One region of the Geobacillus sp. G4 genome, then DNA from elsewhere that is predicted to be linked to it. Evidence: predicted binding sites of a transcription regulator. Region 1 holds the regulator's gene; each other region holds the start of a gene.
What was found. Region 1 encodes Rex, which represses fermentation and respiration genes when NADH is low (regulators of the CRP and FNR family bind a similar motif). Its sites were predicted from a motif close to TTGTGAAATATTTCACAA; they were not measured.
Positions count from the first base shown of each region.

Region 2: the regulator Rex is predicted to act here: its motif matches at 5,177-5,194, upstream of ABS784_RS10930 (L-lactate dehydrogenase).
Region 3: the regulator Rex is predicted to act here: its motif matches at 5,856-5,873, upstream of nsrR (nitric oxide-sensing transcriptional repressor NsrR).
Region 4: the regulator Rex is predicted to act here: its motif matches at 6,331-6,348, upstream of ABS784_RS06870 (DUF2249 domain-containing protein).

Region 1 covers NZ_JBEPJY010000025.1:9,468-17,383, reverse strand. Annotated here, with positions in the region: gene ABS784_RS15855 (ABC-F family ATP-binding cassette domain-containing protein) at 1-1,316, opposite strand, end outside; gene moaC (cyclic pyranopterin monophosphate synthase MoaC) at 1,414-1,902, shown strand; gene ABS784_RS15845 (redox-sensing transcriptional repressor Rex) at 1,918-2,559, shown strand; gene tatA (twin-arginine translocase TatA/TatE family subunit) at 2,576-2,728, shown strand; gene tatC (twin-arginine translocase subunit TatC) at 2,749-3,492, shown strand; gene ABS784_RS15830 (YdiK family protein) at 3,676-3,855, opposite strand; gene ABS784_RS15825 (CPBP family intramembrane glutamic endopeptidase) at 3,852-4,586, opposite strand; gene groES (co-chaperone GroES) at 4,943-5,227, shown strand; gene groL (chaperonin GroEL) at 5,332-6,948, shown strand; gene fumC (class II fumarate hydratase) at 7,389-7,916, shown strand, end outside.
Region 2 covers NZ_JBEPJY010000007.1:205,341-213,256, forward strand. Annotated here, with positions in the region: gene ABS784_RS10900 (FUSC family protein) at 1-686, opposite strand, end outside; gene ABS784_RS10905 (glutamate-1-semialdehyde 2,1-aminomutase) at 815-2,101, opposite strand; gene ABS784_RS10910 (hypothetical protein) at 2,259-2,426, shown strand; gene ABS784_RS10915 (ABC transporter ATP-binding protein) at 2,495-3,499, shown strand; gene ABS784_RS10920 (ABC transporter permease) at 3,492-4,283, shown strand; gene ABS784_RS10925 (ABC transporter permease) at 4,287-5,072, shown strand; gene ABS784_RS10930 (L-lactate dehydrogenase) at 5,218-6,171, shown strand; gene ABS784_RS10935 (potassium channel family protein) at 6,341-6,745, shown strand; gene bcp (thioredoxin-dependent thiol peroxidase) at 6,812-7,288, shown strand; gene perR (peroxide-responsive transcriptional repressor PerR) at 7,513-7,916, shown strand, end outside.
Region 3 covers NZ_JBEPJY010000023.1:6,953-14,868, reverse strand. Annotated here, with positions in the region: gene ABS784_RS15620 (Na+/H+ antiporter NhaC family protein) at 1-306, shown strand, start outside; gene ABS784_RS15615 (acyl-CoA thioesterase) at 715-1,164, shown strand; gene ABS784_RS15610 (aminotransferase class V-fold PLP-dependent enzyme) at 1,295-2,794, shown strand; gene ABS784_RS15605 (acyl-CoA dehydrogenase family protein) at 2,899-4,077, shown strand; gene speE (polyamine aminopropyltransferase) at 4,175-5,050, opposite strand; gene nsrR (nitric oxide-sensing transcriptional repressor NsrR) at 5,347-5,790, opposite strand; gene hmpA (NO-inducible flavohemoprotein) at 5,962-7,197, shown strand; gene purU (formyltetrahydrofolate deformylase) at 7,421-7,916, shown strand, end outside.
Region 4 covers NZ_JBEPJY010000004.1:156,184-164,099, forward strand. Annotated here, with positions in the region: gene ABS784_RS06830 (alpha/beta fold hydrolase) at 1-64, shown strand, start outside; gene ABS784_RS06835 (ArsR/SmtB family transcription factor) at 268-639, shown strand; gene ABS784_RS06840 (heavy metal translocating P-type ATPase) at 629-2,755, shown strand; gene ABS784_RS06845 (hypothetical protein) at 2,978-3,223, shown strand; gene ABS784_RS06850 (Fic family protein) at 3,321-4,067, opposite strand; gene ABS784_RS06855 (metal-sulfur cluster assembly factor) at 4,261-4,563, opposite strand; gene ABS784_RS06860 (membrane protein) at 4,586-5,836, opposite strand; gene ABS784_RS06865 (DUF2249 domain-containing protein) at 5,833-6,042, opposite strand; gene ABS784_RS06870 (DUF2249 domain-containing protein) at 6,046-6,279, opposite strand; gene ABS784_RS06875 (Crp/Fnr family transcriptional regulator) at 6,517-7,209, opposite strand; gene ABS784_RS06880 (nitric-oxide reductase large subunit) at 7,442-7,916, shown strand, end outside.

The DNA.
Region 1 (7,916 bases):
GAAAACAGGAAGTTGCCGAGCACGGTGCGAATTTCTTTTTCTGTCTTTTCGGGGTAGGCGTCCCACAGCTCGTCAAGCACCCGTTTGTTCGATGACAAATCAGCTTGGTCTTGATCGTAATAGCCGATTTGGACGTTTGCGCCGTAGCGGAGCTCTCCTGTTTGGATAGGGAGTTTTCGGGCGATCGCCTTCAGCAATGTCGACTTGCCGATGCCGTTCGGCCCGACTAGGGCGACGCTTTCGCCGCGCGTGATGCGGAAGCTGATTTGGCGGATGATGGGTGCACCGTCGCCATAGCCAACGGCTATGTCTTCAGCGGTGAGCACTTCATAGCCGCTCGGTCGATCGATCGAGAACGAAAAGGAGGCTGATTTTTCATCGCCGACAGGCCGTTCGAGCCGTTCTATTTTTTCCAGTTGCTTTCGCCGGCTTTGCGCCCGTTTGGCCGTCGAGGCACGGGCGATGTTGCGCTGGATGAAGTCTTGGAGTCGGGCGATTTCTTCTTGCTGTTTCTCGTACCGTCTTAACTCTTGTTCGTATTGCTCGGCCCGCAACTCCAAATAGCGGCTGTAGTTGCCGGCATAGTGTTTGAGCGTGGCATTCGACAGTTCGTATACGTCAGTGACGATTTTGTCTAAAAAGTAGCGGTCGTGGGAAACAACCAGGACGGCACCGGGATAGGCTTGCAAGTACTGCTCCAGCCAAGAGAGCGTCTCAAGATCCAAATGGTTCGTCGGCTCGTCCAAAATCAATAAATCCGGCTTGGACAACAGCAATTTCCCAAGGGCAAGACGCGTCCGCTGTCCGCCGCTTAACGACGAGATCGGCGTTGTTTTATAATCATATGAGGAAAACTGCAGCCCGTGCAAAACGGAGCGGATATCGGCTTCGTATTGGTAGCCGCCTTGTTCTTTGTATTGTTCTTGCAGCTCGTCATACGTTTTCAGCGTTTTTTCATAGCGAGCTGGATCGGCGAGTACGTCTGGGTCGCCGAGTTGCATGCTGAGTTCGGCGAGCTGTTTTTCGAGTCCTAGAAGCGGGGTGAATACCTCAAGCATTTCGTCCCAAATGGAACGCGGCGAGTCGAGCCCGCTGTTTTGCGCCAAATAGCCGATTTTGATATGGTTTGGTTTGATGATTTTGCCGCTGTCGAAAGAGAGTTCACCGGCGATGATTTTCAACAATGTCGATTTTCCCGCTCCGTTGCGGCCGACAAGGGCAATTCGGTCGCGGGACTGTATTTCTAGTTTTATATTCGATAAAATAAGGTCAGCGCCGAAATATTTCGTGAGCCCGTGCACTTGCAAAATGATCATGTCATTTCACCTCGCGAATAGTTTAACGTAAGTCGCGAAAACGGTCAAAGACGAATGATGAAAAATCGTGTATAGTGTATAAATGGAGGAGATTGTATTGTCATCGTTCACTCATTTCAATGAACAAGGGCGCGCGAAAATGGTTGATATTACGCACAAAGAAGATACTGTGCGAGTGGCTGTGGCGCAAACGAGCGTGACTGTCAGCCGGGAAATTTACGAAAAAATGACGAGCAATGCGATCGAGAAAGGGGATGTGCTCGCCGTCGCTCAAGTGGCGGGGGTGATGGCGGCGAAGAAGACAGCTGACCTTATTCCAATGTGTCACCCGCTTATGTTAAAGGGTGTGGACATTGCTTTTGCTTGGGAAAACGATGGAGAAGCGCATAAGCTCGTCATCACGGCAACGGTGAAAACGAAAGGGAGCACAGGAGTGGAAATGGAAGCGCTGACGGCCGCTTCGGTCTGTGCGTTGACGGTGTACGATATGTGCAAGGCGCTTGATAAAGGAATGGTCATCGGTCCGACGTATTTGGTCGAAAAAACGGGCGGGAAGTCTGGCCATTACCGACGGAAAACCGATTAGCTAGGGGATGAGATCATGAGCAACGAACAACCGAAAATTCCGCAGGCAACCGCCAAACGGCTGCCGCTTTACTATCGGTTTTTGAAAAACTTGCACGCTTCCGGCAAGCAACGCGTCTCCTCTGCCGAGTTGAGCGAGGCGGTGAAAGTCGATCCGGCGACGATCCGCCGCGATTTCTCCTATTTTGGCGCGCTTGGTAAAAAGGGATACGGGTATAATGTCAATTATTTGTTGTCGTTTTTCCGCCGGACGCTTGAAGAGGATGAGGTGACCGAAGTCGCCTTGTTTGGCGTCGGCAATTTAGGCACCGCCTTTTTAAACTATAATTTTTCGAAAAACAACAATACGAAAATCGTGATGGCGTTTGATGTCGATGAGCGGAAAGTAGGAACGACAGTCGGCGGGGTGCCGGTCTATCATCTCGATGAGTTGGAGGAGCGGCTTCACGAAAACATCCCGGTCGCCATTTTAACCGTGCCGGCCGCCGCGGCTCAAGCGCTGACCGACCGCCTTGTCGTCCAAGGAATTAAAGGCATTTTAAACTTTACTCCGGCGCGGTTGAACGTGCCGAACCATATTCGCGTCCATCATATCGATTTAGCCATTGAGCTGCAGTCGCTCGTCTATTTTTTGAAAAACTATCCATCGCCATCGTAAAAGGAGAGAACAACACATGAAATATTTGTTGCTCGTTGCTGCAATTTTGTTGCTGTTTGGCACGAAAAAGCTGCCGGAATTAGGGCGGTCGTTCGGCCAGTCGCTTCGCGAGTTTAAAGACGCCACAAAAGGGCTCGCTGATGACGAAGAAACGAAAACCGACCGATGACAAGGCAGGATGGAGAAACAATGAATGACAAAGAAATGTCGGTGTATGAGCATCTGGGTGAACTGCGAAAACGGCTCATCATCGTGCTCATCTTTTTTGCTGCGGCGCTTGTCGTTAGTTTCTTTTTTGTCGATGATGTCATTTTGTATTTGCAGCGAACGGCCGAGGCGAAGCATTTGACCATGAACGCCTTCCGCCTCACCGATCCGATTAAAGTGTATTTTCAGTTTGCCTTTGTCATCGCAGCTGTGCTGTCGGCTCCGGTGCTGTTGTATCAAATTTGGGCGTTTGTCAGCCCCGGTCTGTATGAAAAAGAGCGGAAAGTGACGTTAAGCTATATCCCGGCGTCGATCGTTCTTTTTTTAGCAGGCGTCAGCTTCGCTTATTTCGTCTTGTTTCCGTTTGTCGTTCGATTTATGAGCCAGCTGGCTGACCAACTAGGGGTTCAACAAATGATCGGCATTAATGAATATTTTCAGTTTTTGCTTCAGCTCGTGCTGCCGTTTGGCATCGTATTTCAGCTTCCGATTGTTGTGCTGTTTTTTACCCGCTTAGGGCTTATTACGCCGCAGCTTCTTGTTCGCATCCGCAAGTATGCGTATTTAGCGCTGCTTATTTTAGCGGCGGTCATTACGCCGCCGGATGTGTTGTCGCAAGTGATCGTCATGATTCCGCTCACCATTTTGTATGAAGGAAGCATTTGGGTGGCGCGCATCGGCTATCGGAAAGCGCAGCGAGCAGTCGAGCAGGAAGGCAATGAGTGAGGCGGGACGAAAAACATTGAGAGGAAAGCGAGCAAGGCCGGGCCAAACGAAGGGGCTGTCTCAAAAGCCGCAAAACAGGGTTTTGAGGCCGGCCTCTTGTTTTTTTGTTTCCATTTTCACGATATGATCGCCGTCATGGGATTGATGTTCTGGTCCCTTCCCGCGCGAATCACGGGAAGGGGGTCAGCGTTTTGAGGCGAAAAGAAGGCGAAGGGCGGTGCCGAAATCAAAGGCAGCGAGCGCCGCTAAAGCGATGGTGGAGACGTTCCAAACCGTTTCATGAGCACTTTCGATGGCCAAATACGTAAACATTGAGCCTAAGACGAAATACAGAAGCGAAAACAGCCGAGGGTTTCGCATCATAGCCAAACCCTCCAAACGGCGAGCGGCAGCTCGGACTGGCGCATCATTTTCTCAATCTCGTCGGCCAATAGCGTCTGCATGACGACGACGAACGTATTCATGGCGACATGGGCGAAAATCGGTACGAAAATGCGTCCGGTTTTTGCGTATAAAAACGCGAATACCATCCCCATGGATGTGTACAGAAGCAAATGTTCCGGCTCCATATGGACAATGGCAAACAAAAGCGAACTGACAAGCGCAGCAAGCCAAAAGTTGTATTTTTCATAAAGCGAGCCGAAAATGATTTTGCGGAAGATGAGCTCTTCCAAAATCGGGCCGATGACGGAGGTGACGACGACCAACAGCGGCGTCAGGCGGATGATATCGATGATTTGCCTTGTATTTTCCGACCCTGGTTTGATGCCGAGCAGCCGCCATTCGATGTTGGCGGCGATGCTTTGGGCCGCGAGCGCCAAAAAGACGCCCAAGACCGCCCACATCCACGAGGAAGCAAGCGGCAGCCGCCGCATCATTCGTTCGTTGCGGTCACCGCGGAGCAGCCATAAAATCACGACGAACGCAAGCAGAAAGCTGATGACCGCCCAATACCCGGAAGCCAGTTTGGCGGCTTCGAGGCGGCTTTCCGTTCCTTGGCCGACGCCGAGGGCGCGAAGAAGCGGCACGCCGACAAAGGCGGACAGCTGCATGACGATATACGTGATGATGACGTACCAGTGGTTGCGTTTCAAACCCTCTACCCCTTTTATTTCAAATTATATCCGTATTGTAGCACATGTATGGCGAAAATAGTAAGAAAACTGCATCCTCGCATCCCACCTGACCGCCGTAAAAAAAATTAACCGGAGCCGTTTATCAGTCCGAGGAATGTGAAATAATGAAAACGGGCTCCGCGCGGATGGGGAGTAGAGGCAAAACAACCGGCTCCTTTTGCTCTTTCTTCTTTAGGAGAGAAAAACAGTTATTTTTTTGCATTTCCTACTTGCAAAACTGAAAGAAGTTCATTAATATTATAAGTGTGTTAGCACTCAATAGTGATGAGTGCTAATAAGAACGGTGAAAACTATCGTTAAGGAGGTTGTTCCCCGTGTTGAAGCCATTAGGCGATCGTATTGTCATTGAAGTCGTGGAAACAGAAGAAAAAACGGCTAGCGGTATCGTTCTGCCGGATACGGCGAAAGAAAAACCGCAAGAAGGCCGCGTTGTTGCTGTCGGTGCAGGCCGCGTGCTCGATAACGGCCAACGCATCGCGCCGGAAGTCGAAGTTGGCGACCGCATTATCTTCTCGAAATATGCGGGCACAGAAGTGAAATACGACGGCAAAGAATACTTAATTTTGCGCGAAAGCGATATTTTGGCTGTCATCCGCTAATATATGCGTTCATCACATAAACATTCCGAAAACATACTGGGTACTTAATCGGATACTTAACTTGTGGCACGCAGTCCAACAATTTCATAAGGAGGTAACGGGGTATGGCAAAACAAATCAAGTTCAGTGAAGAAGCGCGCCGTGCGATGTTGCGCGGGGTGGACAAACTTGCAGACGCAGTGAAAGTCACATTAGGTCCGAAAGGCCGCAACGTCGTATTGGAGAAAAAATTCGGTTCGCCGCTCATCACGAATGACGGGGTAACGATCGCGAAAGAAATCGAGCTCGAAGATCCGTTTGAAAACATGGGCGCGAAATTGGTCGCTGAAGTCGCCAGCAAAACGAACGACATCGCTGGGGACGGTACAACAACCGCTACGGTATTGGCTCAAGCGATGATCCGCGAAGGCTTGAAAAACGTAGCAGCTGGTGCCAACCCGATGGGCATCCGTCGCGGTATCGAAAAAGCGGTTGCTGTTGCGGTTGAAGAATTGAAAGCCATCTCCAAACCGATTAAAGGAAAAGAGTCGATCGCCCAAGTTGCTGCGATCTCGGCTGCTGACGAAGAAGTCGGCCAATTGATCGCTGAAGCGATGGAACGCGTTGGCAATGATGGCGTTATCACGCTTGAAGAGTCGAAAGGCTTCACGACGGAACTCGACGTTGTCGAAGGGATGCAATTCGACCGCGGTTACGTTTCACCGTACATGATTACGGATACGGAAAAAATGGAAGCTGTCCTTGAAAATCCGTACATCCTCATCACGGACAAAAAAGTATCGAGCATTCAAGAACTGTTGCCGGTCTTAGAACAAGTCGTCCAACAAGGCCGTCCGCTCCTGATCATTGCGGAAGATGTTGAAGGCGAAGCATTGGCGACGCTTGTTGTCAACAAACTGCGCGGCACGTTCAATGCGGTTGCTGTCAAAGCGCCTGGCTTCGGCGATCGCCGCAAAGCGATGCTCGAAGACATTGCGATTTTGACAGGCGGCGAAGTGATCTCGGAAGAGCTTGGCCGTGAATTAAAATCGACGACGATCGCGTCGCTTGGTCGTGCGGCGAAAGTTGTTGTCACGAAAGAAACGACGACGATCGTCGAAGGCGCTGGCGATTCGGAGCGCATCAAAGCGCGCATCAACCAAATCCGTGCGCAGCTTGAAGAAACGACGTCCGAATTCGATCGCGAAAAACTGCAAGAACGCTTGGCGAAATTGGCTGGCGGCGTAGCGGTCATCAAAGTCGGTGCGGCAACAGAAACAGAATTGAAAGAACGCAAACTGCGCATCGAAGACGCGCTCAACTCGACTCGTGCGGCTGTTGAAGAAGGCATTGTCGCCGGCGGTGGCACGGCTCTCATGAACATCTACAACAAAGTCGCTGCCATCGAAGCGGAAGGCGATGAAGCAACCGGTGTGAAAATCGTATTGCGCGCGATCGAAGAACCGGTTCGTCAAATCGCGCAAAACGCTGGTCTGGAAGGCTCGATCATCGTTGAGCGCCTGAAAAACGAAAAACCGGGCATCGGCTTCAATGCGGCAACAGGTGAATGGGTCGACATGATCGAAGCTGGTATCGTTGACCCGACGAAAGTCACTCGTTCGGCGCTGCAAAACGCTGCATCTGTCGCCGCAATGGTCTTGACGACAGAAGCGGTCGTTGCCGACAAACCGGAAGAAAACAAAGGCAACAACAACATGCCGGATATGGGCGGCATGATGTAATCCGCCTAGCGAAACAAAGAACACTGGGAGTAATCCCGGTGTTCTTTTTCTTTTTGCCGCTGGGCAGTAGTCAAATTGAACGTGAAGCTTTGCACTCGGGGCGGCAGGATGGAGCTTGAGTTCTTTGACGAGCAGCGGCGGGGCCGCAGCATCAGCAACCACTCCGCGGCGGCCTGTCGACCACGTATAAATCCCGAGCCGGTGGTCGACCGTTTCGCTGTTGATAGTCAACGTTAATGTAGGCAGCTTGATATCACCGAATGAACAGTCGGAAAGCCATAGAAGAAGCAAAATAAGAAGCGGGGCCCATCGTTTCTTCATTGTCGAACCATTCCCCTTTTTTGAATATAGGCGTCTTTTTAGCCGCTTCGTTGCGTTGATCCGGCTGAAAATGGGAATAAAAATGTAATGGGGATGTCGATGCAAAGGAGGACAACACAATGAACGAACGAATCGAACGCGACTCGCTCGGCGAGGTGCGGGTGCCGGCCGATAAATACTGGGGGGCGCAGACGGAGCGGAGCCGGCAAAACTTCCGCATCGGCAAAGAAACGATGCCGCTTGAACTCATTTACGCCTATGCCGAGTTGAAAAAAGCGGCGGCCATCGTCAACCATCGAGCCGGGAAACTGAGCGAAGCGAAGCAGCGGGCGATTGTGGCCGCGTGCGAGGAAATTTTGGCGGGCCAATGGGATGACCATTTTCCGCTCGTCGTCTGGCAGACGGGAAGTGGGACGCAGACGAACATGAACGTCAATGAAGTCGTGGCGAGACGGGCGAGCGAGCTGCTGGATGAGGGGGAAGGGCGCATTCACCCGAACGATGATGTGAACATGTCGCAAAGCTCGAACGACACATTCCCAACTGTGATGCATATCGCTATATACACGAAAATCCAAACGCACCTCCTGCCAGCGCTTGATGGCTTGATCAGGACATTCGCGACCAAAGAACGCCAATATGGGAAG
Region 2 (7,916 bases), on a different contig from region 1:
GCCGCTGCTATCATTTGCCGGTACAACACGAGTTTGCGAGATTTTTGGAAGCGTTGGCGTCGAAAATACGTGCGTTCTTCTTTGTACATAAAATATAGATGCTCGAGTTTGGTCATTTCTTCGTGTCGTGCTTCAATTTCTTCCTTCAAATGGTGATGGTCGGCTGCCTGCTGTTTATGCAGGCGGATCCATTTTAAAATGACCTCTGTTTCTTCGCTGATTTTTTCATATACCTTTTTTTCGTACTTGGGCGGCAAGAAAATCAAGTTGACGACAAAGGCGGCGAAAATACCGAGCATCATCGTTAAAAAGCGAATGGCCGCAAATTGAATGAACTGGCGGTCTGTATATTCCATAATGGCAATGACTGTGACAAGCGCTACGGAAATCGTCGATGATTCAAGGCGCATTTTCAGGCAAAGGGCGATGACGATCATCAGCGTCAAACCGACGACCAACGGATCGCGCCCAAGAATGAAAACCGCCGCGATCGCGAACAAGGCGCCGATCACATTCGCTTGCACTTGCTCGATCAGCGATAAATAGGAGCGGTAAATGGTCGGCTGCATGGCGAACACAGCGGAAATGCCGGCGAATGACGGCGATGGAAACTGGAAGAGCGCTGCTAAGAACAAGGCGAGCGCCACTGCGATCCCCGTTTTGAAAATGCGGGCACCGAGTTTCATCTATGATCAAAACTCTCCTTTTTGTTTTGGTGAACCATTCAGTACTATACACAGTTTCATCCTATGTGCGCAAGGAAAAAATATAACGCCCCGCCGATGAAGGCGGGGCGTTGAGAAATTTCTGGTGTTCAAAGCTGCCGGAACGCCTTGCCGACCGCGTCGATCGTGTAGGCGATGTCGTCTTCCGTATGGGCGAGGGTGATAAACCATGCTTCGTATTTCGACGGCGCGAGATTGATCCCTTGTTTGAGCATGAGCTTGAAAAATTTCGCAAACAACTCGCCGTCGCTGCGCTGGGCTTGCTTGTAGTTTTCCACTTTTTCGTCAGTGAAGAAGACGGTGAGCGCGCCTTTTAAGCGGTTGACGGTCACCGGCAGGCCGCATTGGCGAGCATGGGCCAGGATGCCTTCTTCCAGCATTGCTCCCAATCGGTCGAGATGCTCATAGACGCCCTCTTGTTTCAACACTTCAAGGCAGGCGATGCCAGCGAGCATCGACGCCGGGTTGCCGGCCATCGTCCCGGCCTGGTACGCTGGTCCGAGCGGAGCGACTTGTTCCATAATGTCTTGGCGTCCACCGTACGCCCCGATCGGCAAGCCCCCGCCGATGATTTTCCCCATCGCCGTCAAGTCGGGCTCCACACCGAGCAAGTTTTGCGCTCCGCCGTACATAAAGCGGAAGGCGGTGATCACTTCGTCGTAAATGACGAGCGCCCCTTCCTTGTGGGCAATCTCATTGATCGCTTCTAAAAAGCCCGGTTTTGGCAGGACGATGCCGAAGTTGCCGACGATCGGCTCGACGAGGACCGCTGCGACTTGCTCGCCCCAAACGTTCATCGCTTCGCGGAACGATTCGACATCGTTGTATGGCACGGTAATGACTTCTTGGGCGATGCTCGGCGGCACGCCGGCTGAGTCCGGCGTCCCCAACGTCGATGGCCCCGAGCCGGCGGCGACGAGCACAAGGTCCGAATGGCCATGGTAGCAGCCTTCGAATTTGACGATTTTGCTTCGTCCGGTGTAGGCGCGGGCGACGCGGATCGTGGTCATCACCGCCTCTGTTCCCGAGTTGACAAACCGCACTTTCTCGAGCGACGGGATCGCCTCTTTTAACATTTTGGCAAACGTGATCTCATGCGGCGTTGGCGTGCCGTACAACACACCGGTCTCGGCGGCGCGGCGGATGGCTTCCGCGATGTGTGGATGGGCGTGCCCGGCGATGATCGGTCCGTAGGCGGCCAAGTAGTCGATGTACTTGTTTCCATCCACATCCCAAAAGTAGGCTCCTTGCGCCCGCTCCATCACGACTGGCGCACCGCCGCCGACCGCTTTGTATGAGCGGGACGGGCTGTTCACTCCACCAACAATGTGCTGGAGCGCTTCTTCATATAATTGTTCTGATTTGGTCCACTGCATTGTTTGATCCTCCTGTTTCCGCTGACTGCCTCTTTATATAGTAAACCGAGAAGACTCAAACTTCAATGCTATAGGTGTAAAGCGGGAGACGGATCGGTTTCTCCCATCATTGACGTGCCGATTCGAAAAAATCCGACAGGAAATCGTTTGTTTCCGTATGGGCGGAACTGACATCCAACTGTTGCCGACGGTCGATCGGCGAGTGGGCATTGATTTAGGACAAAAGCATTTTGCCGTTCTTTCCAAATCGGAGGCGGCGCCTAACGCAATGGCGTCAACAGACTGGAAAACAAAAAAGATGAAAATGGCGGCGATTCATGTATAATGCAACATAGGAGAAGGGCGCAAGCCGCCTTTTTCCTTTGACGCCAAGGAGAGGTCAGGAGGAGAACGATGAACGCGATTGAAGTAGAACATTTGCGCAAAGAATTTAAAGTGCACAAAAGCCGCTCCGGCCTTGTCGGAGCGTTTCGCGATTTATGGACGCGCCGTTATACGCTCGTTCGAGCGGTTGATGACATTTCGTTTGCTGTTAAGCAAGGGGAAATCGTCGGCTATATCGGCGAAAACGGCGCCGGCAAATCCACGACGATCAAAATGTTGACCGGCATTTTAACGCCAACGTCTGGGCGCATTGTCGTCAACGGGATGAATCCCCATAAAGAGCGGGAAAAATTCGTGCGCACGATCGGCGTCGTGTTCGGCCAGCGTTCGCAATTATGGTGGGACATCGCTGTTCAAGAGTCGTTCCGGCTGTTGAAAAAAGTGTACCGCGTCTCGGACGAGCAATATCGCCGCCATATGGCCGAGGTGATTGACATGCTTGAGATCGGCCCGCTGCTTGATAAGCCGGTGCGCAAGCTGTCGCTTGGCCAGCGGATGCGCTGTGAGCTTGCCGCCGCGCTCATTCACAACCCGCCGCTGTTGTTTTTGGATGAACCGACGATCGGCCTTGATGTGCTTGTCAAACTCAACATCCGCCAGTTTTTAAAGCAATTGAATGAACGGTATGGCACGACGATCCTGCTGACGACGCACGATATGTCAGACATTGAAGCGCTTTGCGAGCGGGTCATTATGCTCGATGAAGGGAAAATCATTTACGACGGGTCGCTTGAGCGCCTGAAAGAAAGATGGGGCCAAGGAAAACGGGTCGCCTTTACGTTTGCCGAAGCGGTGACGGCCGCTTTTTTGCAGCAGTTGACTGAAGGGTTGGATGTTGTTTGGAAAAAAGGTGAACAGCCAAACGTTTGGGTCTCGCACGTTCCATCAGGAGGCGTGCCGGAAGTTGTCAGTCGCGTCGCTGCCCGTTGTGCGTTAAATGACATCCATATTCACGAAGTGCCGACGGAGGAGATCATCCGCAATATTTATGAGGAAGGTGCGGTTCATGGGTAAGTATGTCGAAATGGTCCGCATCCGCTTTTTAATGATGCTCGCCTACCGGACAAACTATTACACTGGCATTTTGATTTACGCCATTAACATCGCAGCGTATTACTTCCTTTGGTCGGCTATTTATGGCGGCAAATCATCGATGCAAGGGATGTCGCTTGGGCAAATGACGACGTATGTCGCCATTTCCTGGCTGGCGCGGGCGTTTTATTTTAACAACCTTGACCGTGAAATCGCCATGGAAATCCGCGATGGAAAAGTAGCGATTGAACTGATCCGCCCGTACAGCTATTTAGGGATGAAAGCTGTGCAAGGGCTTGGCGAAGGGCTGTTTCGCCTTTTCTTTTTATCGCTGCCTGGGCTTTTGGTCGTATCGCTTTTTTTGCCGCTTCAGTTTCCGGGACACGCCAAAACGTGGCTGTCTTTCGGCTTGTCGCTTCTATTCAGCTTTATCATTTTTTCGGAGCTGAACTTGCTTGCGGGGGTTGTGACGTTCTTTACGTTCCGAAATGAAGGGTTGCTTAGGGCGAAGCGGTTTATCATCGACTTGTTTTCTGGGCTCATTTTGCCGCTTTCCTTTTATCCTGATTGGGCGCAACGGGCGATGATGTATTTCCCGTTTCAAGCCATCAGCTACATCCCAAGCATGATCATGACAGAAAGTTTTAAAGGTGCTGCTGTCCGTGATGGCCTGCTTCTGCAGGCAACGTGGTGCATCGTATTGCTTTTTCCGATTGGATGGTTATGGAGAGCGGCGAAAAAGCGTCTTGTTGTGCAAGGGGGGTAAACGTTGTTTTACGTATCGGTTTTTTTTCAATACATGGCGCAATATATGAAGACAAAGCTGCAATATCGAGCCGATTTGTTCGTGGAGTGGCTGTCTGACTTTATGGCTCAGGCGGTCAACTTGGTATTTTTGCTGGTTGTGTTCGGCCATACGACGATGCTTCACGGCTGGTCGCGCGATGAGATTTTGTTTATTTACGGTTTTTTTCTTGTTCCATATGCCGTATTTGGCGCCTTTTTTAACCTTTGGGATTTTAATGAACGATATATTGTGCAGGGGGAAATGGATCGCGTGTTGACGCGCCCGCTAAACAGCCTGTTTCAAATTGTTTTGGAGCGGATGGAGCTCGAATCGTTGCTTGGCGCTGTGCCCGGGCTGATCATTATGCTGTATGCCGGCAGCCGCTTGTCTCTTTCATTTCATTGGTATGATGTCTTCGTGTTTATTTTGTTTGTCATTGGCGGTGCATTGATTTATGCCGGCATTTTCATTTCACTGGCGACGATCAGTTTTTTTGCCGACGCCCGCACATCCATCATGCCGATGATGTACAACATCAGCAGCTATGGCCGCTACCCGATCGATATTTATCATCGCGTCATCCGCTATATTTTAACGTGGGTGCTGCCGTTTGCCTTTGTCGGCGTTTATCCAGCTGCTTATTTTCTTGATAAAAAGGAATGGTACAGTTATGCCTTTTTCACCCCAGTGGTCGGCATGGTTTGCTTCACCGTTTCGGTCATGCTTTGGAACGCCGGGGTGAGACGATATCGCGGGACGGGGAGCTAGGCGCCCCGCCCGTTTTTGTTCATTTGCCATCAAAATGACAAACAATGGTCAAGCAATCGACACAACCTTGTCTGTATCGTTAGCATGTTGTGGCGTAAAATAAAATGTGAATATATTCACAAAAAGGAAGAAGAGGTGAATAGTGATGAAAAACGGGAGAGGAAATCGGGTAGCGGTCGTCGGCACCGGGTTTGTCGGCGCCAGTTATGCGTTTGCCTTAATGAATCAAGGGATTGCCGATGAGATCGTGCTCATCGATGCAAATGAAAACAAGGCTGAGGGCGATGCGATGGACTTCAACCATGGGAAAGTATTTGCGCCGAAGCCGGCTGACATTTGGCACGGCGATTACGATGATTGCCGCGATGCCGATTTGGTTGTCATTTGCGCCGGCGCCAACCAAAAACCGGGCGAGACGCGGCTTGATCTTGTGGACAAAAACATTGCCATTTTCCGCTCGATCGTTGAGTCGGTCATGGCATCCGGATTTCAAGGACTGTTTCTCGTCGCCACCAATCCGGTCGACATTTTAACGTACGCGACGTGGAAATTCAGCGGCCTGCCGCAAGAGCGAGTAATCGGATCGGGCACGATTTTGGACACGGCGCGGTTCCGCTTCTTGTTGGGCGACTATTTCGCCGTCGCCCCGACGAACGTGCACGCCTATATTATCGGCGAACATGGCGACACTGAACTCCCGGTCTGGAGCCAGGCTGATATCGGCGGCGTGCCGATCCGCAAGCTGGTCGAGTCCAAAGGGGAAGAAGCGCAAAAAGAGCTCGAGCGCATTTTTGTCAATGTGCGCGATGCCGCCTACCAAATTATTGAGAAAAAAGGAGCGACGTACTACGGGATTGCTATGGGGCTTGCCCGCGTGACGCGCGCCATTTTGCATCATGAAAATGCCATTTTGACCGTTTCCGCTTACTTGGACGGCCCATACGGCGAACGCGATGTCTACATCGGTGTGCCTGCTGTGATCAACCGAAATGGCATCCGCGAAGTGATTGAAATTGAACTTGACGAGGAGGAGAAAAAATGGTTCCACCGTAGTGCTGCGACGTTAAAAGGTGTATTGGCGCGCTATTTTGCTCAGTAAAGCGCAACGATTGGCTTCGTCTGACGGGACGCTGGCTTGTCAAATGGGTCGGGCGATCCGGTGGAATACAGGAGTGCTGCCGATTCAAGCAGGGTGCGGAGGGTCATGCGGTATAATCGCCCGGTTGTCCGCGTATATATGAACGACGGACAAAAATGGGGGGAACGTGATGGATTACGCCTTCCTTGGCATTGTTGCCGCCGTACTGCTCGGCAGCATCACCTCGCTTTGGACAGTGCGCGTGCAAGCGACGCATCGCCTGTCACTCGATAGCTTATGGGTTCTCGTCCAATGGTATTTAACGATGTTGCTCGGTTTTGCCATGATTTATATGATTTTGCAAGTAAACGGCCATGCTGTGTTTACCCCATCCCCAAATAGCGCATCGAAAGATCGTTTGTCGCTGCTTGAAGACAGCTTGTATTTAAGCGGTATGACGCTTTTGTCGGTCGGATACGGTGATGTCACTCCGATCGGCGTCGGGCGGTGGATCGCCATTGCCGAAGCGCTGCTCGGCTACATTATGCCCGCTGTCATCGTGACGCGCACCGTGTTTGACTGGGATCATCGCTGATATGAGTTGCAATTTCCCTTCGTCTTCGCTACGCTAAAAGAAAACGAAGAAGACGGGGGGAACGACATGACGATTGCCATTGGCCAGCCAGCTCCAGATTTCACCTTGCCGGCAAGCAATGGGAAAATGGTTTCGCTGTCTGATTTTCGCGGCCGGTATGTGGTGCTTTACTTTTATCCAAAAGACATGACCCCGGGGTGCACAGCCGAAGCGTGCGACTTTCGCGATCGCCATGCGCAGTTCGCTGAGTTGAACGCCGTCATTTTAGGAGTGAGCACCGACCCAATGAAGCGGCATGAGGCGTTTATCGAAAAATATGAGTTGCCATTTTTGCTTCTTTCTGATGAGCGGCATGAAGTGGCCGAGCTGTATGGGGTATGGAAGAAAAAGAAAAATTTCGGCAAGGAATATATGGGCATTGATCGCTCGACATTCATTATCGCCCCCGACGGAACGTTGGTCCAAGAATGGCGCAGGGTGAAAGTGAAGGGGCATGTCGATGAGGCGCTTGCGGAAGTCGCCCGACTAGCGTCATCTAGGTAAGCGTCCAGACAATGTACATCGTTTGGCGTATGATACATAGTAACCTCCTCAAATGAATGACATAAGAGGCGGAAACAATTTCCGCCTCCTTTTTTTGTTAAAATGGCGTCTGAGCCCATATATTAATGGCATCTATATTGACAAATGGCATGTATTCTTTGTAGACTAATTATAAATATTATAAAGTGATAATTTTTTTCACCTTTGCACAGAGAGTGAGGTGCATGACGGTGTCTGACAACGAGCAACTGAAGGAAGCGCTTGACATGCTGAAAAAGACTGGCATACGCATCACGCCGCAGCGTCATGCGATATTGGAGTATTTGATCAGCTCGATGTCCCATCCGACGGCTGATGAAATATACAAAGCGCTGGAAGGGAAATTCCCAAACATGAGTGTAGCTACCGTCTACAATAACTTGCGCGTCTTTAAGGAAATCGGGCTTGTCAAAGAGCTGACGTACGGCGATTCGTCAAGCCGGTTTGACTTCGTCACTTCCAATCATTATCACGTCATCTGTGAAGAGTGCGGCAAAATTGTCGATTTCCACTATCCAGCGCTTGATGAAGTCGAGCAGCTTGCCGCTCACGTCACCGGCTTTAAGGTCGACCATCATCGCATGGAAGT
Region 3 (7,916 bases), on a different contig from region 1:
TTTTTGGTCGGATCGTTTTTATCATACTTTATCGGTTCTTCATGGGGAACGTGGGGCATTTTGATGCCGCTTGGCGTCACGCTTTCCCATGCGACCGGGGCGCCGCTCGAGGTGACAGTCGGCGCCGTGTTTGCGAGCGGGACGTTTGGCGCCTTTGCTTCGCCGCTTGGCGATACGACGATTACAACGGCAGCCATTATGGATATGGACTTGATGAGCTATGCGAAATACAAATTGCGCCTCTCTCTCCTTTGCGCCGGCGTGTCGCTTGCAGGATACGTTCTTTTGCCGCTTTGGGCCGGTTGACCGCAGACGCCCCGTCTGCCCTCGCCGGGCTTTTTTATCTACCCTGAAAATGTCAAAACTATATAGGTTCCAATTGTTCGTTACCATTTGCACTTCGATACATGCGGATGCAATCTAATGTGTCAGGCAATCGGCGAAGTGTAAACCAAAAATTCAACTTAATTGAAAGAGATTTTCATCCTTTCGTGCAACGTACTGGATTCGCGACAATATTTCATGTCACAAACAATGTTCTAAATAATCAATAACCCAAAAAAACAATTGCATATCCCAATCAATCGGAGTATGATAAAAACAACATACTGACTAGTTGGTAGCTACAAATCAAACTTGCTCCCGCCCCATGCTCACCCAAACGAATATTGTGGGCGAAAGGGGCAAAAAAAGGCAAGAAAGGAAGAGGGAGAAATGAAGACGCACATCATTACCGTCAATCCACGCTTTTGTGAAACTGATGCGCTCGGACATTTAAGCAACATTAGCTATTTTATTTATTTAGAAGAAGCGCGCACCCGCCTGTTTGATGAATTGCGTTACGGCGGGCGAACGGACGACTGGCATTTTATTTTAGCTTCCACCAAGTGCGATTTTATCAACCAAGGATTCTTCGGACGACGATTGCGCGTGGAAACCAATGTCTCCCGGATCGGCAATAAAAGCTTTCAATGCATTCATCGCATCATGGAAGAGGAAACAGGAAGACTGATCGCCATCGGAGAGGCAGCGGTCGTCCATTTTAATTTCCAAACCCAAACGAGCGAACCATTGCCCGATGACTTGCGGACCATGCTTGCCGAATACCTTGCGCCGTCCGTGGGGGAAACGATTTCGCCGTTATCGTGCAAAAAAAAGGAGTAAAAAAGGGAGTGGAATATCATCCGCCTGTACGGCGGATTTTTCATTTTCAACTTTCCCACGTTTTTTGGACCGAACCACCGAAGGCGACATACTTTGTAAATAGACGAAATGGCGGAAAGGGGGAATCAACATGGCCATTCACGCTGTGATCGGCAATGCGGTGTATACATGCCGCGGAGAGCTTGAGACGTATTTTCAGCCGTTTCGCGATGGAACGATCGGCCGCTTTCATCCGTTTTCTACGCCGTTTGGCAAACAGCGGCTTATTTACGCCGACTGGACGGCAAGCGGGCGGCTGTACCGGCCGATTGAAGAGAAGCTGACGCATGAGCTCGGTCCATTTGTCGGCAACACGCATACGGAATCGAATGTGACCGGAACGAAAACGACGCTTGCCTATCGCTATGCAAAAGAAATCATCAAACAGCACGTTCATGCCGGGAAAAACGATGTCTTGATCATGCAAGGCGCCGGGACCACAAGCGCCGTCAACAAGCTGCAGCGTCTGCTTGGCTTGCGCGTACCGGAACGGTGGAAGCGCCGCTTGTCCCTTCATGATGAGGAGCGGCCAGTCGTTTTTGTCACCCATATGGAGCACCATTCAAATTTATTGCCATGGGTGGAAACCATCGCGGAAGTCGTGGCGGTCCGGCCGACAGAGAACGGGGATGTCGATCTTGACCATTTGCGCGAGCTGCTGGAGCGCTACCGAGATCGGCCGCAAAAAATCGGTGCATTTACTGCTTGCTCGAACGTCACGGGGTTGGAAACCCCATATCATAAGCTGGCGAAAATCATGCACGAGCATGGCGGCCTTTGCTTTGTTGATTTTGCTGCTTCCGCTCCGTACGTCCGCATCGATATGCATCCGGACGACCCAATGGAGCAGCTTGATGCCATTTATTTCTCTCCCCATAAGTTTCTCGGGGGGCCGGGAAGCGCCGGCGTGCTCATCTTTGACAGCCGGCTTTATCATCAGCACGCTCCGGATCACCCCGGCGGCGGGACGGTGTATTGGACCGACCCGTGGGGGAACTATGAATACATCCAAGCCATTGAGGAACGCGAAGATGGCGGAACACCGCCGTTTTGGCAAACCATCAAGGCAGCGTTGGCCATCCAGCTGAAAGAGCAAATGAACGTAAAACAGATGCGCGCCCGCGAAAAGGAACTTGTTTCCCTTCTTTTGCCGGCGCTAAAAAGCACTCCCGGCGTCCGCGTGCTTGAAGGACATCGGGACGACCGTCTTGGCATCATCTCATTTGTCATAGATGGATTGCATTACAACCTTGTTGTCAAACTGCTGAATGATCGCTTCGGCATTCAAGCGCGCGGCGGCTGTTCCTGCGCCGGACCATACGGCCACTATTTGCTTGGCATCGACAAGGAACAATCCGCTGCGCTGCTTCAAGAAGTCAAAAACGGCAATCCTCTCGCCAAACCAGGATGGGTGCGTCTGTCGCTCCATCCTACGATGACGAACGAAGAAGTGTATGCGATCATCCGCGCCGTCCGTCAAATCGCCCGCTATGGCCGCCGCTGGCAGGAGGAATACGAGTACGATGCTGGGAAAAATGAGTTCGTCCACCGTGACGATGATCGGTACATTCGGCATTTCTTTCTCTTTTAAGCTTCCGAGAGCAAGGACGGTCATTTTCCCGTGCGTTTTTGTTTTCAGTCCTAGCCAGAACTCGGTACAATAAAGGCATCTTGACCAAAAGAAGGGGAGAACCGATGAACGAATTGTACCATTTGCTTGTGCGGACCGATCGGGAGCAACAATTGTACAACCAAGCGCGCCGCCTTGCGGAACGATTTGTCCAACGGGCAGCGCATGATGACGAACAGGCAACGTTTCCATTTGCCGATTTTGCCGATTTAAAAGAGGCTGGATTCCTTTCCTTGACCGTCCCGACTGAATACGGCGGCCAAGGGGCATCGCTTTATGAGCTTGTGCTCGTGCAAGAAACGATCGCCCAAGGCTCTGGGGCAACGGCATTGTCGTTTGGTTGGCACGCCAGCATTCTCATGCGTTTATTTTTGCTCCGCCGCTGGCCGGAGCCCGTTCTCGCCCGTTTGGCGAATGAAGTCGTTTGCCGCCACGCGCTCATCAACAGCGCCCACTCTGAACGGACAACTGGCAGCCCGGCGCGCGGCGGTAAACCGGAAACGACGGCCGTCTTTCGCCATGGCCGCTGGGTGCTTCGGGGGCGAAAGACATTTGCATCGTTAGCCCCTGCGCTCGATTACGTATTGATTTCCGCCACGATGGAAGACGGTCGGGTCGGTGAATTTCTCGTGCCGATGTCTGCTTCAGGCATCCGCATCGAGCCGACGTGGAACACGCTTGGCATGCGGGCGACGCGCAGCGATGATCTTGTTCTTGAAGAAGTCGAAGTCGACCAAGAGGCGCTCGTAGAGACGCTTGGAGAAGCGAACGAAGCCGCTCCGGCGCAAGGATGGCTGTTGCACGTGCCGGCTTGTTACTTAGGCATCGCCATTGCGGCGCGCAATGAGGCGCTTCGCTTTGCCAAGACGTACCAGCCTAATACCCTGCCTCACCCAATCGCCCTAACACCCGAAGTGCAGCGGAAAATCGCTGAAATGGAATGGCGCCTCACCCATGCGCGCCATTTCCTGTACGCGGTCGCCGACTTATGGGATCGCTATCCGGAAAAACGGATGGCGATGAAAGAGGAGTTGGCAACAGCCAAATTGGTCGCCACCAATACCGCGCTTGAAGTCGTCGATTGGGCGATGCGCATTGTCGGCGGACAAAGCTTGTTTGCTGACAATCCGCTTCAGCGGCATTACCGTGACGTCCGTGCTGGATTGCACAACCCGCCGGCGGATGACTTGACGTTTCAATGGCTTGCTAAGCGGGCACTGACCCACAACCCACCGGCGCAATGAAACAAGAAAGCGGGTGGAATAATAGAAAGATCACTCAAATGACACAAAAAAAGCTGTCCCCTCACAAAGCAGGGACAGCTTTTTCCATGCCAAGCCGTTATTCCACCTCAAGCGCCGAGCGCAAAAACTCGGGCAAGGCGAAACATTGACGAAAGACCGCATCATTGACGTATTTCGTGTCGTTTGGAATGGTTGTCTGCGCCGGAAAATCGAGCGGCCGTTTCGAGCCGATCGTAAAGCTCCACAGTCCGCCTGGATACGTCGGCACCACCGCGGTGTACACAAGCACATGCGGGAACAGTTCGCGAATATTGCGGTACGTCCGTTTCAAAATATCCAAGTGGAAAATCGGCGACTGGCTTTGGCAGACCATCAGCCCGTCTGCTTTCAACGCGCGATGGACGTTGGCGTAAAACTCCGGTGAAAACAAGGCTTCCGCCGGGCCGACTGGGTCAGACGAGTCGATCATAATGACGTCGTAGACGTTTTCTTTCTCTTGCACAAACACGACGCCATCATCATAAACAAACCGCACGCGCGGATCCGATAAGTTGCCGGAGACGGCTGGCAAATGCTCTTTGCACGCCCGGACGACTTTTTCGTCGATTTCCACCATATCGATGGCTTCAAGATGAGCGTATTTCGCCGTCTCACGAGCTGCGCCGCAGTCGCCGCCGCCGATGATGAGCACCCGCTTCGCTTCCGGATGAAACTGCAGCGGCACGTGCGAAATCATTTCGTTATAAATATGGCCGTCAATCGAGGTCGTTTGCACGACGCCATCGAGTACGAGCATGCGGCCAAAATCGTACGAATCCAAAATCATCACATGCTGGTACTCGGACGGCTCGGCAAAAATCACCTCTTTGATTCGATAGCTGATTTTTAAGTTGTCGCGATCATCTTCGGTGAGCCAAAGCTCTCCATTGTCCATATGCAAGTAAGGTGGCAAAGCGCTTCCTTCGTGTTTCATTGTGACCTCCTTTAGTCATGCAGATGTTTTCACACCTTTCTAATCTTAATATATTCTTCGTCTTGTGGCAAACAAAGGGGATGTGGTCGGCCGGTGCCGGACGTATTCATCCCGCCGCCCATGTTTGACGACTGGTTTCGTTTTTCCAACTGATGATCGTTCTTGCCGCCACATCCCGCGCAAAGGCCGCCATCGGTTTCGCATCATCCCGCGTCTTCCTTCCGTAGAGCGATGCTTAGTGATCGTGTGCCTGCCAAACGCCAAAAAACTCTCCAGCTTATAGCCAGAAAGTTTTCTCAACCGCGCCGCTCTTTCAATAAAGAACGAAGCGACGCTCGGTCTTCAAGCAAATCGGCGAGCGTATACGCATCCAGCACACGCAAAAACGCCTCTAACGCCTCGTGAAGTGCGAAGCGAAGCCGACATACCGGCGTTAAGACGCACTCATTGCCGTGGGCGGCAAAACACTCGACAAGCGACAAGTTTTCCTCCGTTTCGCGAACAACCGCGCCGATGACAATCTCCGCGGGGCGTTTCGCAAGGCGGATTCCACCGTTGCGCCCACGGATCGTTTCAATGTAGCCGAGTTTGCCAAGCTCATAGACGATTTTGCTTAAATGATGCTCTGAAATGGAAAAGGCAGCGGCAATGTCTTTGATGTTCGTTTTTTCTTCTTCATCAAGCGCGCCTAAAAACAAGAGGACGCGCAAGGCGTATTCCGTATAGTTCGTCAACTGCATCGTGATTCACAACCTTTAAGCGACATTCTTGATCCCATTGTACCACACCTGATTCGAACGGAGAATTGTGAACAATTTATTAAAGATGTATTTGAAATATTGTTTTTTCGCAGTGCTCATGGTTGAATAAAAGATGTATTAAAAATACATGTTTTACAAGGGGATGAAATCATGACAACGACAACGAAATTGCATCCAAAAACGATTGAAATTGTGAAATCAACGGTGCCTGTCTTGGAAACACATGGCGAACAAATTACGAAGCGGTTTTATGAACTCATGTTTTCCAATCATCCGGAACTGCTCCATATTTTCAACCACGCCAACCAAAAGCAAGGGCGGCAGCAACGCGCCTTGGCCGCAGCCGTGTATGCGGCAGCGCGCTATATCGACCAGCTTGATGCTATTTTGCCGGTTGTGCGGCAAATCGGCCATAAACACCGCAGCTTAGGAATCAAACCAGAACAATACCCGATCGTCGGAAAGCATTTGTTGCTGGCGATCAAAGACGTGCTCGGCGACGCCGCCACCGACGAAGTGATCACGGCTTGGGCGGAAGCATATGAAGCCATTGCGTCCGTTTTCATTCAAGTGGAAAAAGAGCTCTACGATGAGGCAGCGGCCAAACACGGAGGCTGGCGTGACTTTCGCCGATTTGTCGTCGTGAAAAAGGTGAAAGAAAGCGGCGTCATTACTTCGTTTTATTTGGAGCCGGAAGACGGCAAGGCCATCAGTGATTATTTGCCGGGTCAATACGTGAGCGTCAAACTGTCGATTCCGGGCGAGACGTATACGCATATTCGCCAATACAGCTTATCGGATGCACCTGGAAAAGGGTATTACCGCATCAGCGTCAAACGGGAAGCAGCTACAGCGGACAAGCCGGCCGGCATTGTTTCCAACTATTTGCATGATCATGTCCAAGAGGGCGACGTGCTCGAGCTTAGCGCTCCAGCCGGCGATTTTACGCTTGATTTGTCCAAAACGACGCCGGTTGTGTTCATCAGCGGCGGCGTCGGCATCACTCCGCTTTTGAGCATGGCGCATACGTTGGCCATCCGCCAACCGACCCGCCCAGCGGCGTTTTTGCATGCTGCTTTGAATGGCCGCGTGCACGCGTTTGATAAGGAGCTTCGGATGTTGGCGGAACGCCCGTCATTTTCTTACCGTATTTGTTACGAGTCGCCATCCGACGAGGATCGCCGCCATCCACATTTTGGCAAAGAAGGGCGGATCGACCTCGCATGGATGCAATCCGTGATCCCGACGAAAGACGCAGACTTTTATTTCTGCGGCCCGATGCCGTTTATGAAAACCGTCTATCGTGCCCTAAAACAATGGAGTGTGCCAGAGGAGCACATCCATTACGAATTTTTCGGCCCGGCCGGCGATTTGACGAAAGACTGAGAGAGGTTTTTCGCTTGCCAGGGGGATGACCCAAAAGGGTCATTTTTCTTAACAAAACACAACATATTGTTTCTTAATGATTGTTTTATACCTATATACGGTAATAAGAAAGGGTGTCCCGATCCTTTTGGGACACCCTCTTTTGTTATCTTCCCTGTTGGCAAGTTCATGAATTTTTTGTATGATGAATTGCAAGAAAAGCAAGAAAAGGGAGAGACAACGCATGACGACATTTCGCCAACATCGCTGGCAATCATTTTTGCAAGGTTACGAGCAGCGCGCTCGAATCCTTATCTCCTGCCCAGATCGCCCGGGCATCGTCGCGGCAGTGACGTCGTTTCTGTACGAACAAGGGGCGAATATCGTTGAATCGAGCCAATATTCGACCGATCCTGAGGGAGGGACGTTTTTTCTCCGCTTGGAGTTCGACTGTCCAAACATCGCCGAGCGAAAAGAAGAGATCGAAGCGGCGTTTGCCCCGATCGCTGCTGAATTTGAGATGCGTTGGCAGCTTCGGCTGCACAACGACATTCGGCGAATCGCGATTTTTGTCTCCAAAGCCGAGCATTGTCTGCTTGAACTTCTTTGGCAATGGCAGGCGGGAGAGCTGATCGCCGACATCGCCCTTGTCATCAGCAACCACCCCGACTTGCGCGAGACGGTCGAGTCATTTGGCATCCCTTATGTGCATATTCCGGTGACGAAAGAAACGAAAGCGG
Region 4 (7,916 bases), on a different contig from region 1:
CGGCCATAAAGTGACGCGCGAAGCGTTTTTGGAGACGGTGCGCTGGTTTCGCGAGCATGTGTAAGCAAAATCGGCAATGAGGAAACGAACATGTTTGTGGGTCAGCTAAAGCGTGCTTCACAAGAGGGAATCCGCCTTTTAAAAACAAAAAAGGCGGATTTTTCGTTTGAACACATTTTTTATTCAAATGAATATTTGAATATAAGGGGGAGATATGCTATTCTATATTCAAACGAATATTTGAATATTGACAAGGAGCGAGAAGGAATGCACCGTCATGATGTGTGCGACGTTTACTGTTATGACGAAGAGAAGGTCGAGCGGGTTCAGCGGCGGCTTCGTGATGAAAACATTGCCGCGATCGTGCCGTTTTTCAAGGCGCTTGCCGACGAAAATCGGGCGAAGATCGTGTATGCGCTTTGCGGTGAAGAGGAGTTGTGCGTCTGTGACCTAGCGAACGTCATTGGTGCGACGGTGGCGACGACATCGCATCATTTGCGCATCTTGTACAAACAAGGCATCGTGAAATATCGGAAAGAGGGAAAACTCGCCTTTTATTCACTGGATGACGACCATATTCGCGAGCTGCTGCTTGTCGCGCTCGCCCATCGGAAAGAGGGGGACGGCCGTGGGGAATGAACAAACATTAGATCGGCTCGAGGCCAAAACATACCGCGTGCAAGGACTGACGTGCACAAACTGCGCAGCTAAGTTTGAGCAAAACGTGAAATCCTTGCCCGGCGTGAAAGAGGCGAAAGTGAATTTCGGCGCCGCCAAGCTCACCGTTTGGGGCGAGGCGACGATTGATGAGCTTGAACAAGCGGGAGCGTTTGAACGCCTGAAAATTCGTGAAGAACGCGAGCGCACCATCCGGCGGGAGCCGTTTTGGAAGAAGAAAGAGAACAGGAACGTCCTTGTCTCTGCTGTATTGCTTCTGATTGGCATTGCGGCCGATGCGGCGGACAAGGGGATGCTGGCGATTGCGATGTATTTGGCGGCGATCGTGATCGGCGGCTACTCCCTGTTCTGGACGGGGCTCCGGAATCTGGCCCGCTGGCAGTTTGATATGAAAACATTAATGACGATCGCTATTCTCGGTGCGGCGGCGATCGGCGAATGGCAAGAGGGAGCAGTCGTTGTCATTTTATTTGCCATCAGCGAAGCGCTCGAGAGCTACTCGATGGATCGAGCACGGCGGTCGATCGCCTCGTTGATGGAGATGGCGCCCGCTGCAGCGACGATTCGGCGCGGTGCGGAGGAGGTGACCGTTCCGGTCGAAGACGTTCGCGTCGGGGATGTCATGATCGTCAAGCCGGGTGGAAAAATCGCTTTGGACGGCATTGTCATAAGCGGCGCCTCCACAGTGAATGAAGCGGCGATCACCGGCGAAAGTCTGCCGGTGGAAAAAGCAGTGGGGGATGCAGTGTTTGCCGGGACGCTGAATGGAGAAGGATTCCTCGAAGTTGAAGTGACAAAGCGGGCGGATGAAACGACATTGGCGAAAATGATTGATCTTGTAGAAGAGGCGCAAGCGGAGCGGGCGCCGTCGCAAGCGTTCGTCGACCGGTTTGCTCGCTATTATACGCCGTTTATTATCGTGACCGCGCTTCTGATCGCCATCGTTCCGCCGCTCGTGATGGGCGGGGAGTGGCTTGATTGGATTTACCGCGGTCTTGCCGTTCTTGTCATCGGCTGCCCGTGCGCGCTCGTCATCTCCACCCCGGTGGCGATTGTGACGGCCATCGGAAACGCGGCTCGGCGCGGCGTGCTCATCAAAGGCGGCGTGCATCTCGAACAAATCGGCCGGCTGCGTGCCGTTGCCTTTGATAAAACCGGGACGTTGACGAAAGGGAAACCAGCCGTGACCGATGTCGTCGTGTATGAAGGAACACGTGAGCAGCTGTTGGCCATCGCCGCCGCCATCGAAAAACGGTCGCAGCACCCTTTGGCTTCTGCCATCGTCCGCAAAGCGGAAGAAGAGGGAGCACCGTTTCTTGATGTGGCCGTCGAGGAGTTTCAATCGCTCACCGGCCAAGGAGTGAAGGCGGTGATTGCGGGGAACACGTACTATATCGGCAGCCCCGCTTTGTTTACCAGTTGGATCGGGAAGTTGCCCGATGAAGCGGAAAAGCAAATCTCTGCCTTTCGGGACGAAGGAAAAACCGTGATGGCCGTCGGCACGGCCGATCGGCTGTTGGGGCTTGTCGCCGCGGCCGATCAACTGCGGCCGTCCGCCCCGGAAACGGTCGCCGCGCTGCGGCGCCTTGGGGTGGCGGAAGTGGTGATGGTGACGGGCGACCACGAGCAAACCGCACAGGCCATCGGCCGTCAAGCGGGCGTATCCGATATTCGCGCCGAGCTCCTTCCGGAACAGAAGCTGGCGGCGATCCGCGAGCTGAAAGAACGTTGCGGCATGACCGCCATGGTCGGCGACGGGGTGAATGACGCCCCTGCCTTGGCCGCGGCCGATATTGGTGTGGCGATGGGCGGGGCGGGGACGGATGCCGCCTTGGAAACAGCCGATGTTGTGCTCATGGCCGACGATTTGCGCCAGTTGCCGTACACCGTCCACCTTGGGCGCCGAACGCTTGCCGTCATCCGGCAAAACATCGCCGTCGCCTTAGGGCTTAAAGTGCTGGCACTCGTGGCCGCCGTCCCGGGCTGGCTCACCCTTTGGCTCGCGGTGTTCGCCGATATGGGCGCGACGCTGCTAGTGACACTCAACAGCATGCGCCTATTGCGGGTGAAGGAATGAGACGGGGCTGCGGGCAGCGAGATACATCGTCCCACTTAGAAGAAGTGCATTTGTCCTCTCTCATGAAATGCGTGGAAAATATGGGTGCTTTCTGACGATGAGAGACGGTATAATGAAGAGGAAAACATCACAGCTGATTAGGTTGAATGTTTGGGGATAGCGGCTGTTGGATGGAACCATCGTTTTGGTCTGTTCATGAAAATCGTGGGGAAGAGGGGCGTCATGAAGGGATCTCGAAAAGAAGAGAGGCATGAAACGCAACGGACAGAAGAGATTCAACGGATGGATGACCGGGTGTTTTCGCCGGCCGAAGAGTTGGATCGGATCGCCGCGGGAGGGGCGATGAAGCGGGAAGCCCTCGATTGGCGAGGATTTCCCCGGTGGATTCGATATGTCGGATACATCGCCTTCGCCTTTTTTGTCATCGTTCCTTTGATGGCATGGTTGTGGAACGTGTTGCTTGAATAGCCGATCAAACGCCAACCGGAGGCGGGTCTCATGGAGGAGAAAAACAAACGACACGGAAATGCCCGTTGTTCCGTGTCGTTTTGTTTGCGCTCTGTTGTTAATCCTCCATCCCTAAAGCGTACAAGTAATGGCGCAAGCTTTCTTCGACACATGCGGCGATCAGTTGAATGAACGGAGTGACCTCACCTTTGACGCTCGCTTTTTCCAACGCTTCGTAATACTTCCGGCGCTGTTCCGGGTTTGCTTTCACAATAGCGGGCGGATAGCCATGCTGCATTAAAATGAAATTCATCATTAAGCGGGCGGTTCGTCCGTTTCCGTCAGCAAATGGATGAATGTATACGAGCTGAAAATGGAAACGAGCCGCCAGTTCGATTGGATGAAGAGCATGTTGATTCGTTTCATACCAAGAAAACAATTGATTCATTTCATCTTGTATATGCAAAAAGTGAGGGGGGGTGTACGAGCTGCCGGAAATGCGCACATTGTATGTTCGATATTTCCCGGCATTTTCATTGTCAATGCTCTTTAATACTAAATAATGGACCTGTTTCAACACGTGCTCAGTCAAATGTTCTTTGTTTGCGACTAACTCTTCAATAAAGTCAATCGCCTCCGCATGGTTAATAGCTTCCAAATGTTCCTTAAGCCGTTTCCCGCCAATGGTAATCCCTTCTTCTATGACTAGCTTTGTTTCCAGCAAGGTTAACGTATTGCCTTCGATGGCGTTCGAATGGTACGTCCATTCGATCCGAAATGATTCCCGCAAGTTTTTCACCAACCCTGGAGGCAAAGGGCGCAACGCATCCAACCGTTGTTTCAGCTCGTCGATTTTGGCAAACATCGCTCTCACCTCTTGGTATATGATTCGCGGCCTCGATTCGTTTTTCCTTTAAATAGCCAAGCGATGGCTCTCGTTTTTTCTATTATGATACAAAAATAAAGGGCGGGGAGTGTTCAGCAGTTGCAGAACAATGAAACAACCGCCCGCCCAACACGGGCGAACGGCGAAAAGGGGATGGAAAAAGTGGAGTGTTTCAAGAAAAATGCCCAAGCTGCCGGAGCGCTTCTTCGCTCATCCGCTCGGGCGTCCATGGCGGGTTCCATGTCACTTGGACGCGCACGTCACGGATGCCGTCAATGTGCTCAAGCGCCCGTTTGACGCCGCCGGCGATCGAGTCGTGAAGCGGGCAGCCGGGGGTCGTGAGCGTCATCAGGACATTGATATGCCCATCTTCGATTTTTAAGTCATAAATCAACCCTAAATCGACGACGTTAATGCCGAGCTCCGGATCAAGGACCGTTTTCAGCTGTTGAATGGCAAGTTCGCGGACATCCATCGTTCTTTTCCTCCTCATTCGTTTATTTTCGGAAGACCGTTAAAATCGTTCCGGCAAAGGCAACGCTTAATCCAGCCAACAGCACTTGAGTGATGGCGAACAGCGGCACGCTCGCGACAGCAAGCGCAACGGCCGCCAGCGCGAGGGCGATGAGCCATAGGCGGCATTGGACGGTGACGGCTCGCTCATTCATCATTTGTTTTAACGTCGGCACGTTTTGTTGGCCGACTTTTTCGCTGTAGCGATGCGTCCACCATAAAAACGGCACGATTTTGAACAAATAGCCGACGATGCTGAAGAGAATCCAGCCGACAATGAATAGATAAACAATGATGCCAAGCAGCCGTCCGCTGCCGACGACGATGGCGACAAAGGCGGCAACGTGCAGCACAAGGCCGATGACGATGGCCGAAAGCGAAAAGCGGAACGGGCGGTCAAGCGTTTTTTTCATCCGCTTTTGCAAAATGGCGCGGATATGCCAGGCGAAAACAACGAATCCGCTCATGAGCAAGGCTGCACCGGCTGCAAGCCATGCGTGGCTTCGCAAGAATAAGCTGGCGAACGCCACCGCAATCCCGCTGATGTACAGCGCATAGACGTAACGCGCCGGCCGCAGCGAAAAGCCGTGGGCGAGCGAGAACATCGGCGCCATTTTGTACGAAAAGCCTATGATGAGCAGTGTGAACCAGCCGCACAGCCCGAACAGCACATGCAAGCCGAACACCGTTTCATGACTGTTGGCGCCTGTGGCGGCGAAAAAGTGAAAGGCAAGCAGCCCTCCGGCGGCGCCCGTCAGCAGCAAAAACAACAAGGAAGTCGCGACAAACAGCGTCATGATCGTTTTGTTTTTTTGTTGTTTTAATGTCATCGCCATTTGCCAGACAAACAGCACGATGCCGAACAGCAGAAGCAAGCCAGGGAGAAACGCCTGGTTTGGCGTAAACGCTAAACTGGCGGCAAAGGCGACGATGCCGAGAGCGGTGATCGCAAACTGCCAAAAACCGAGCCGCTCGCTCCAAATCGGCGTCAAAAAGGCGACCGGAACGAGCTGGTACATCGCCCCCATGGCCGTCATCAATGCAAAGCCAAGCAACGCCAGGTGGGCCGCCGCCCACACGAACGGCAGCCGGAACGCGCCGCTGCTAAGTGAGGGAATCGCTCCAAGCAACATAAGCTGCGACGCGGCGAACGCCAACACGGCGAACATGATAAACGAGAACGGAAGACGGACGTCTGTTTCCGTCCCCGTGCGAGTAGGAAACACGTTGCTCATCCTTTCGTAATGCGGATTTCAAAACTGCCGTCTTCGCGTGCGACCGTCTCGTGCCGGTAGCCAAGCTCGTCAAGCTGCTCGTACAAAAACATCGGGCGGCGATCGTTAATGATCGTCAGCGTCTCCCCAGGATTCAGCTTAGCGAGGGCAGCGAGCGTCCGCATCATTGGCTGCGGCGGCTCGAGTCCGCGGTTATCGAGGATCATCGGTCATCCCCCCTGTTTGACAAACGTTACTCTCCAATGTTTTTTCTCGATTTGTTCGGCCTCGTACGTAAATCCTTTCGCTTTCATAATCGGAAACAACGGCAGCGGCTTGAACGGGGCGTGTAAAATGAACGTATCGCCCGGCTGCAGCGGCTTGATGGCGTTCATAATTTTTTCAAACGGCTCACGTTTCTGCCGCAAATCTTCGCGCACATCGAGTTCAATCGTCACACCCATGCGCTTTCCCTCCTTTTTGACTATCATGATAATCATTTTCACTGTGGAATGTTGTGATATAGCTCACATCTTTCGGCCGAAACATGACATATTCCACTTTGGAAAAAAGGTTTCGTTTTCGTTTGAAAGGGCGGAATAGCATGTTCCAGAAAGATGGGCTTGCCGAAATGTTTGAAAGGAAACCCCATCAGCTCCATTGCGCATCCCGACCGGTGCCGGACGATGGGGAAAAAGGAGTTAGAAAAAGATTTCTTGTTCGAGCCCTTCGCGGTCAATCAAATAAAAGCCGTGTTCGTCGACGTCAATCAGCCCTTTCCGTTTCAGTTGGCTCAACGTGCGGCTCACCGTTTCCCGGGCGGTGCCGATCATGTTGGCCAGCTCGCGGTTTGTCACATGGGCGGTGAGACGGTGCCACTTCCCTTGTTTGACGGCGTTCGTGCGCGTCAGCCGCAACAAAAGCAACACGATTTGTTCGTACGTATTATGGAGCACTTGCGCTTCGAGCCGGTTTTGCAAGTCGACGATTTTTTCGCCCATGACGCGAAACAGTTTTATGCAAAGTTCAGGGCTCGCCATCAGCACTTGTTCGAAATCGTGGATCGGGATCGCGATCAATGTCGCTTCCTCGACCACTTCGGCGTGGGCCGGATAGGTGCCTTTTAAGAAAAAGCCGGCATGCGGAAACATTTCTCCCGTCTGCAAAATCGAAACGATTTGTTCTTTCCCGCTGAAGTCCGTTTTATAAATTTTTACCGTGCCGGAATGAATGAAATAGACTCGCTCGAGCGGGTCGCCTTGCATAAAGACAAACGTCCGCGGCTTGTAAACGCGCACGTGGGAAATGGCAACCAGCGAATCAAGCTCGTAATCGGACAGTTCACGAAACAACGGAACAGCTTTTAAGCGGTCTTTCATCCAATGGTTCGCCATGGCGTTCTCTCCTTTGGAAATGTGACAAAAGTGTGGCGGCTGTCAACAGAGCATCGATGCTTTTCTCTTTTTGAACATCCGCGCCGTTTGGCCTTTTCTGCCTTCATTGTATACATTCTCACGCCATAAAGCTGTGATATAAATCATAACGGACATTTGCCCCGGCTCACAAACCGCCGAACGATCAGCGCGCTACAATGGGGGCGAACAAACGAGAAGGAGGTTGGCTCATATGGAAGTTCATCGATCCGTTCGCCCCAACATGCGGCCGGGGCGGCAAACGACCAACAGTTTTCTCAAATCGATTCTCATTTTCACTATTGTGATCAGCTTTACCGTCCTGCTTGTCGGCGGATATTGGATTTTTAAAGAAATGGCGCCGAGGCCGAAGGAAGTGCGCAGTGAAGACGGCCAAGTGTTGATGACGAAAGAAACGATCATCGGCGGGCAGGCCGTCTTCCAAAAATACGGGCTGATGGATTACGGAACCGTGCTTGGGCATGGGTCGTATATGGGGCCGGACTATACGGCGGAAGCGTTGAAAATTTATACGGAAGGCATGCAAGATTACAAAGCAAAAGAGCGGTATCACAAACCGTTTGCCGATTTAACCGCCGATGAGAAAACGATCATCCGCGAACAAGTCATCAAGGAAATGCGAAAAAATCGCTACAACCCGGTTACGGATGTTCTCGTCCTGACAGATG